DNA from 3 places in the Enterobacter sp. 4974935 genome. Region 2 is predicted to be linked to each of the others. Evidence: predicted binding sites of a transcription regulator. Region 2 holds the regulator's gene; each other region holds the start of a gene.

Region 1 (2,996 bases), 2.9 Mb from region 2:
GAGCAGTGCGCGGGCTTCCTGCGCATCAACCACGGCGATAACCCGCTGGATGCCTCTACCGTTCACCCGGAAGCCTATCCGGTTGTCGAGCGTATCCTGGCCGCCACCCAGCAGGCGCTGAAAGACCTGATGGGCGACAGCAGCGCGCTGCGTAACCTGAAAGCGGTGGATTTTACCGACGAACAGTTCGGCGTGCCGACGGTCACTGACATCATCAAAGAGCTGGAAAAACCGGGCCGCGATCCGCGTCCTGAGTTTAAAACCGCGACCTTTGCTGACGGCGTGGAAACCATGAACGACCTGCTGCCGGGCATGGTGCTGGAAGGGGCGGTAACCAACGTCACCAACTTTGGCGCGTTTGTGGATATCGGCGTGCATCAGGACGGTCTGGTGCATATCTCTTCCCTCGCCGACAAGTTCGTTGAAGATCCGCACACCGTGGTCAAAGCGGGCGACATCGTGAAGGTGAAAGTGCTGGAAGTGGATCTTCAGCGTAAGCGTATCGCCCTGACCATGCGTCTGGACGAGCAGCCGGGCGACACTAACGCGCGCCGTGGCGGTAATGGCGGTGGCCGTGAACAGCAGCGTCCGGCAGCGAAAGCCGCGAAGCCACGCGGACGTGACGCACAGCCAGCAGGCAACAGCGCGATGATGGATGCTCTGGCAGCGGCGATGGGTAAGAAACGCTAATCCTGTAAATGCCCCTCACCCTAACCCTCTCCCCAAAGGGGAGAGGGAACTTGAACACCCTCGCCCTTTTGGGGAGAGGGCCGGGGTGAGGGGAAAAATTATATCGTAAAATATGAAACCGATTGCATATCCATATTTAAACCGCTATTTATCACTCCATTAACAAATACGCTTTTTATTCCTTCCCGGGTATTCCCGCAAATATTGAGCAAGGTCAAGCAGACCGCAAATTAATACGATTAACAACATCCCGTCACATTTTTATTATTGCTGATAAAAACTATTCTCATTATCATCGCAGTGTTGATTATTTAACCTCTCGTGGAATCAGGCGCTATGCAATTCACTCCAGAAAGTGCGTGGAAAATTATCGGTTTTACCCGTGAGATAAGCCCGGCCTATCGGCAGAAGCTACTGTCACTGGGCATGCTACCCGGCTCATCATTCCAGGTGGTGCGCGTGGCGCCGTTGGGCGATCCTGTTCATATCGAAACCCGACGCGTTAATCTGGTTCTGCGTAAAAAAGACCTCGCATTAATTGAAGTTGAATCTTTATCCCGTTAACAAGCCAGCGGTTTCAGTGAGTCTAAAACAATGAAAAAATTAACTATTGGCTTAATTGGCAATCCTAATTCCGGCAAGACAACCTTATTTAATCAGTTAACCGGCGCACGCCAGCGTGTGGGAAATTGGGCAGGCGTAACGGTTGAACGCAAAGAAGGCCAGTTCACCACGACAGATAATCAGGTCACGCTGGTTGATTTACCGGGGACCTATTCACTCACCACAATTTCATCTCAGACCTCTCTCGATGAGCAAATTGCCTGCCACTATATTCTGAGCGGCGACGCGGATCTGCTCATCAATGTGGTGGATGCCTCCAATCTCGAACGAAATCTGTACCTCACGCTACAGCTGCTGGAGCTGGGGATCCCCTGCATCGTAGCGCTTAACATGCTCGACATCGCCGAGAAGCAAAAGCTGCGCATCGACGTCGACGCCCTCTCCGCCCGTCTGGGCTGCCCGGTGGTTCCGCTGGTTTCTACCCGCGCGCGCGGCATTGACGCCCTGAAGCTGGCAATTGACCGCCACACGGGCAATGCCGACGTCGAACTGGTGCACTACGCCCAGCCGCTGCTGCGCGAGGCCGGGCAGCTGGCGCAGGAGATGGACAACACCATGCCCGCCAGACAGCGCCTGTGGCTTGGCCTGCAAATGCTGGAAGGCGATATCTACAGCCGCGCCTACGCAGGCGATGCGGCGGATAAACTGAGCGTTGCACAGGCTCGCCTGAGCGACGAGCTCGACGACCCGGCCCTGCATATTGCGGATGCGCGCTATCAGGCCATCGCCGCTATCTGTGACGTGGTCAGCAATGCATTAACCGCTGAACCCAGCCGCTTCACCGCCGCCGTGGATAAGATTGTGCTCAACCGCTTCCTCGGTTTGCCAATCTTTTTACTGGTGATGTACGTAATGTTCCTGCTCGCTATAAACATCGGCGGTGCATTACAACCCATCTTTGATGGCGGCTCTGTCGCTATCTTCGTGCACGGTATTCAGTGGCTGGGCTACACCCTCCACTTCCCGGAATGGTTGACCATCTTCCTTGCGCAGGGGATCGGCGGCGGGATCAACACCGTCCTGCCGCTGGTACCGCAGATCGGCATGATGTACCTGTTCCTCTCCTTCCTTGAGGATTCCGGTTACATGGCACGCGCCGCCTTCGTGATGGACCGCCTGATGCAGGCGCTGGGGCTGCCGGGGAAATCCTTCGTGCCGCTGATTGTCGGTTTTGGCTGTAACGTGCCGTCAGTCATGGGCGCGCGTACGCTGGACGCACCGCGCGAACGCCTGATGACCATCATGATGGCGCCGTTCATGTCCTGCGGCGCACGTCTGGCGATCTTCGCGGTCTTTGCCGCGGCGTTCTTTGGTCAGGAAGGGGCGCTGGCCGTCTTCTCCCTGTATGTGCTGGGTATCGTGATGGCTATTCTCACCGGCCTGATGCTGAAGCACACCATCATGCGTGGCGAAGCGTCGCCGTTCGTGATGGAACTGCCGGTTTATCACGTTCCGCATCTGAAAAGCCTGATTATTCAAACCTGGCAGCGCCTGAAGGGCTTTGTTCTGCGCGCCGGTAAGGTGATTGTAGTGGTCAGCATTTTCCTGAGCGCCCTGAACAGCTTCACCCTGAGCGGCCAGGCAGCGGACAACATTAATGACTCTGCCCTTGCCTCCGTCAGCCGGATCATTACGCCGGTCTTCAAACCGATTGGCGTACAGGAAGACAACTGGCAGGCAAC
Region 2 (2,996 bases):
ATCTGTTCGCGAATGAGCGTCGACCGGGACGACCGAAAACGAATCCGCTTTCGCGCGATGAACAGCTGCGTATCAATAAACGCAACCAGCTTAAACGCGATAAAAATCGTGGGCTTAAGCGTGTCGAACTCAAGCTGAATGCCGATGCCGTCGATGCGCTTAACGAGTTAGCTGACGCGCGCAACATCAGCCGCAGCGAACTGATCGAAGAGATGCTGATCGCCCAGCTTGAGACGTTACGCGGCAAGGCGTGAGTCAGAAAATCCCCAATATTACCTTTTTCATGTAGCACAGAGTGCAGTCCTGCGTGATAGCTGTTTCCGCAGGGTTGCCTGTTCTGCTATTATTGCCCTTATCCGTGGACAATTTGCGCCACCATACCATTAAGTTTCAAGAGGTTATTTTACTCATGGCAATCATCGGCATTTTCTTTGGCAGTGATACCGGCAATACTGAAAATATCGCAAAAAACATTCAAAAACAGCTCGGTAAAGACGTTGCTGATGTGCATGACATCGCCAAGAGCAGCAAAGAAGATCTCGAGGGCTATGACATCCTGCTGTTGGGCATCCCGACCTGGTACTACGGTGAAGCACAGTGTGACTGGGACGATTTCTTCCCGACGCTGGAAGAAGTCGACTTCAACGGCAAGCTGGTTGCCCTGTTTGGCTGTGGCGATCAGGAAGACTACGCTGAGTATTTCTGTGATGCGCTGGGCACTATTCGCGACATCATTGAGCCGCGCGGTGCGGCGATCGTTGGTCACTGGCCAACAGCGGGTTACCACTTCGAAGCTTCCAAAGGTCTGGCAGATGACGATCACTTCGTTGGCCTTGCCATTGATGAAGACCGTCAGCCAGAGCTGACCGCAGAGCGTGTAGAAAAATGGGTTAAGCAGGTTCGTGAAGAGCTGAACCTGGACGATATCCTTAACGCCTGATATCCCTGCGGCGCAACTCCGGTTGCGCCCGTTGTCCAGGTAAAACCGATTAAATTAATTGCTACAAACTTTTAACTTTTTCGTCCAGACCTGTACAATATCCCCCTGGTAAAAAGTGGGTGCCATCGAACAAGTTTGTTGGTGATACCACGTTTTTATAAGCATACTTTGCTTGAGACTTGCAGTTTTCATTTAGCCATGGCAGTTCTATAATGAGACGCATTATCCCAAGTGCATTTTCTGTCACTTCTTCTTTTGAAGTGAATCGTTTAGCAACAGGACAGATTCCGCATGACTGACAACAATACCGCATTAAAGAAAGCTGGCCTGAAAGTAACGCTTCCTCGGTTAAAAATCCTTGAAGTGCTTCAGGGGCCAGACAATCACCATGTCAGTGCGGAAGACCTTTATAAGCGTCTTATCGATATGGGTGAAGAGATTGGGCTGGCAACCGTCTATCGTGTGCTGAACCAGTTTGATGACGCGGGCATTGTTACTCGTCATAATTTCGAAGGCGGTAAATCCGTGTTCGAGCTGACTCAGCAACACCACCACGATCACCTGATCTGCCTCGACTGTGGCAAGGTCATTGAATTTAGCGATGATTCCATTGAATCACGCCAGCGTGAAATCGCCGCCCGTCATGGCATCCGCCTGACCAACCACAGCCTGTACCTGTACGGTCACTGTGCTGAAGGGGATTGCCGCGAAAATGAACATGCTCACGACGCAAAATAAGTCAGTGTTAATACTCTGAGCCAACCGTGAGGTTGGCTTTTTTTTGCCTGGAAAAAGCCCGGTAAGCGCAGCGCCACCGGGCGTAAAGCAACTTATTTATTGTTATTGCGAATCTCGTCCCATATCTTATCGCAACGCTTCGCCACTTCCTGATCGTTACCGGTTTTACGCGCCTGAATACAGGCCTGGTAATCCATCACGCGAACGTTTTCCTGCGTGGCGAATTGCTCATGGGCTTTGTCTTTTTTTAGCTCGTTCAGCACGCTTTGACAGGCTTCAATCTTCTCAGGTGAACCTTGTGCGGTATTGATGCAAGCGCTATACGCCTCTTTCAGACGGGAGTCTTCTTTCGGCGCCTGATCCTGCGCGCACGCCACCAGCCCGAATGCCAGCAGCGCAACGATTACCCTTTTTTTCATCATGTTCAGTCTCCATAACGGCGGGACACAGCCCGCCGCAGCATTCATCAGAAGATGGTAAATGGCGCAATGACCATGAATTTCACGTCGCGCTCATCCTGGAAGATGTTGCCGTAACCGCCCGCGTAGCTCGGGATATCGGAGTGGTTGTCATACTGGGTGAAGTGCAGTTTGAACATCGTGCCTTTCGCACGGCCCTCCTGCAGGGTATAAATCGCATCCAGACTGTATGAAGACTCTTTCAGACGGTAGTTCGGATCGTAGTAGGCGTCTGGCGTAGCCATATCCGCTGGCTTCGCGTCCCAGGCATACGCGTAGGACGCGCCCACTGCCCAGCCAGGCAGGTTCCAGTTCTTCAGATCATACATTGCGCCGAAGAAGACTGCCTTTTCGCCGTCGGCGTTGAAGTCAGAGCGGTTATCCCACCAGATATCCAGACGACCGTTGGAAGAGGCGTAGGTTGGCGTCATACGTTGCAGGAAATAGCCCTGTTGCCCTTCTGCCTTGACCCATGTCCCCTCCAGACGCAAATCAACCTGACCCACCTTGTAGCCGAAGGTCAGCGCCTGTAACCACGCGGTGCCGTCATAAATATCATTTACGCTGCCATCGCTGACCTTGTCGCGCGTACCGTAGAACTGATAGCTGGTGCTCAGCGGGCTACCTGCGATATCAAATTTGTAGCTGGCTTTAGCAAAGTACTGATCAATATAACCTTCAGCCTGACCAAAAGCCGCTTCCAGCACCAGATCGTTTTTGAAGTCGTACTTCGCCCCCAGCGAGTGGAGATAATCAACTTTGGTTTTTTTATCGTTTTGATAGAACTTGTCCATCTCAATGTGCCACGGCGCTTTGTACTCGTTGGTCCACATATAGGAGAAGCTCAACGCCCCCGCATC
Region 3 (2,996 bases), 1.2 Mb from region 2:
TGATTGTGATAATCAAAGCGGAGCCCTGGGATCAGGTTGGTGCCCTGACGCGCTTCAATATTGTCCTCAAGATAGATGCCGGTGAGGTCAGCGCTGTTTTTGCTGTTGCGCTCAGAAGCCGTGCCGGGAACGCCGTTAATCACTTCTCCCGACACATTTGTCGACTGCATTGAGGCCGGATCGTTCAGTTCATCACGGTTCCATTCTGCACCCACGGTTAGCGTCTGTTCGACCAGCCAGAAGAAAGGAATGTTCAGTTCACCCGTTGAACGGTATGACTCCAGCCGGCTGGTATCGTATTTATCGCTATTGATCATCCCTTCAACTTTGCCCGTAGAGCCTTCTTCCAGTCGGGTGTTGTTGGTCTTTTCATAATAAACCCCGAACTTTGACTGACCCCAGTCCCAGATGCCGTTGTGCGTAATGCCATAAGACTGGCGGTACATTCGGTTGGTTTCGTGTCCATACAGGGACGACACCAGACCGTCAGGGCTGACGTTGCTGTTGCTGTATTGAGTATCACCCGCGTAGATATTGCCCTGGCGGCTGTAGCTGTAGTCGAAATCGATAATCTGCTGTGGTGTGAGTTTCCAGGAGAGCAGGGCATTAATGTCCTTGTTACGTACGCCCTCTCGCCCGGCGGCGTAAGAGCCGTTTTGCGCGGTGTTGATGTCCTGAGCATCTGCGTCGGTTTTGTTGATGTTCCCGTACAGGCGCATCGTTAACGCATCGCCCGCGAGGGGGCCGCTCAGATCAAAATTAGCGCGTTTCGTCGCCCCCTCTTTATCATTTTCAGGCTGGTTAGTGTACAGGGAGAGGGAGCCGTGCCAGTCGTTGGACGGGCGTTTGGTAATGATGTTGACGACGCCGCCGGCAGCCCCCGAACCATAGCGGGCGGCAGCTGGTCCCCGGAGTACTTCAATGCGCTCAACCATCTCTGGCGGAACCCAGTTGGTGTCCCCGCGGGTGTCGCGCTCCCCGCGCCAGCTGTAGCGCACCGAGTTACGTGACGTCACCGGCACACCGTCAATCAGAATCAGCGTGTTCTCTGGCCCCATACCGCGGATGTCGATCTGGCGGTTGTTACCACGACTGCCTGTCGCGCTGTTTCCGGTGAGGTTAACCCCGGGCATTTTGCGAATAATTTCCGAAAGATCGTTAACCGGTGGATCCTTTTCTATGTCCTTTGCCGTGATGATGGAAACCCCCGGCTGTTGCTTTAGGGCCTCTTCAGCGGTTGCCTGAACGACCATTGTTTCACCATCGGCGAGAGGATCTTCCGCTGCGTGCGCGCTCTGGTATAGCGTTGAAAGAATGGCGAGTGTAAGTGTAGCCGGGGCAAATCTTATTATGTTATTCATCAACTCATTTCCATTTGTTAAAAATGCGATGAAGAATATTAATGATAGTGATTCTCATTACAATAAAGCGACAGCAATCTCCATAAAATCTTCATGATTCAGACATTTTCGCAGGAAGGTTGTGGAGAAAAGGGAAGGCGGGAAAAGAGGCCAGACCGCGTGACGATCTGGCCAGAAGGATCAGTGCTTGTCATCCTGCGGCATGTGGCGATAAATATAAACGCCGCTGAGCAGGGTGAAGATAAGGGTCAGCGCCGTCAGGCCAAACACCTTGAAGTTGACCCAGATATTCTGCGGCAGCCAGAATGCGATATAGATATTCGCCAGACCACACAGAATAAAAAATAGCGCCCAGGCGATATTCAGACGCCCCCACACAGCCTGCGGCAGCGTCAGTTCTTTCCCCAGCATGCGCTGGATCAGCGGCTTCTTCATCACCCACTGGCTGATGAGCAGCGCGCCCGCAAACAGGCCGTAAATCACTGTGACCTTCCATTTGATAAATTCATCATTGTGGAAGAACAACGTCAGACCACCAAACACCGCCACCATCAGGAAAGTGATGAGCGCCATCTTTTCAACTTTGCGATAGCGAACCCAGCTGTAAATCAGCACCACAGCCGTTGCCACAATCAACGCCAGCGTGCCGGCATAGATGTCGTACAACTTATAAAAAGCGAAAAATACGATCAGCGGTAAAAAATCAAGAAACTGCTTCATTCTGCGATCCCGGTTACTGACGAATTAACATGTACAGGCGGAACAAATAGACCAGCAGTACAGCTGAAATCAGATTGCTCAGCGTATTGGCGACAACCGCGCCGACGTTTGGCGTTAATACCGCAAAATTCGGCGCAAACAGCAACAGTAGAGTCTTGGCCAGCAACCAGCTGATAACGGCCGGGGCGACCAGACGCATATTCGCCCACGCGAGCCTTATACTGCTGCGCATGGCGGTGAAAATACCCATTTTGTCCTGCACAACCATTACTGGCGCAAATGAAAGCACGATAGCCAGCAGCACGCCCGGAACGACAACCAACATTATCCCCATCTGGACCAGCAGCGTAGTCAGGAAGATGAGGATAAACAGTTTCGGCAGCACCGGAGCACTGGCCCCGATGGCACGTAACGCGCTGACGCGTTGGCCGGCAGACACCAGCTGGATCATCAGCAACACGCCACCTGCCAGAATGGCGTTGCCGATTAGCCCCGAGAAGGTAGATGCCGCAGATGCACGCAGCAAGATTTGCTGTTGCTCTGGCGTCATATTCTGCACAAGGTCAAATAACCCTGCGCTGCCTGCAAGATGATCCCCCTGGCTCAGCGAGGCAATCTGTTCATCACTGGGTGAGAACGCATGACCCAGCACCACCGTAATGAAGGCGCACAACAACGCGATCAGTAAAAAAGTAACGAACTGATTGCGGAAAAAATTTCCCGTGTCACGGTAGACAGACTTCGCCGTGATAGACATGCACTCTCCTTGAGTATTGCAGGTGTTAATTAGCCGGCAATTGTACACCGGATAACACGCTGGTGGCAGCATCAAGGCTTGTATGGAAAAGCATATCTTTGTAAAGCGGCGGTAATCCATAGCGGGCGCGGGCGCGATTGCATGCCTCATTGACCTGC

What was found. Region 2 encodes Fur, which represses iron uptake genes when iron is present. Its sites were predicted from a motif close to ATAATAATGAGAACNACTATCAA; they were not measured.
Region 1: feoA (ferrous iron transporter A) is a predicted target of Fur. The motif match lies at 964-986, and genes of this name have one in related genera.
Region 3: AC4OVS_RS09935 (TonB-dependent siderophore receptor) is a predicted target of Fur. The motif match lies at 1,403-1,425, and genes of this name have one in related genera.

The regions. Positions count from the first base shown of each region.
Region 1 is NZ_JBZWGT010000003.1:138,069-141,064, reverse strand. It holds gene AC4OVS_RS01750 (Tex family protein) at 1-690, shown strand, start outside; gene feoA (ferrous iron transporter A) at 1,027-1,254, shown strand; gene feoB (Fe(2+) transporter permease subunit FeoB) at 1,285-2,996, shown strand, end outside.
Region 2 is NZ_JBZWGT010000003.1:3,058,962-3,061,957, forward strand. It holds gene ybfE (LexA regulated protein) at 1-254, shown strand, start outside; gene fldA (flavodoxin FldA) at 410-940, shown strand; gene fur (ferric iron uptake transcriptional regulator) at 1,232-1,678, shown strand; gene chiQ (ChiQ/YbfN family lipoprotein) at 1,771-2,097, opposite strand; gene chiP (chitoporin ChiP) at 2,145-2,996, opposite strand, start outside.
Region 3 is NZ_JBZWGT010000003.1:1,833,272-1,836,267, forward strand. It holds gene AC4OVS_RS09935 (TonB-dependent siderophore receptor) at 1-1,361, opposite strand, end outside; gene AC4OVS_RS09940 (septation protein A) at 1,542-2,081, opposite strand; gene AC4OVS_RS09945 (YciC family protein) at 2,095-2,838, opposite strand; gene AC4OVS_RS09950 (YkgJ family cysteine cluster protein) at 2,864-2,996, opposite strand, start outside.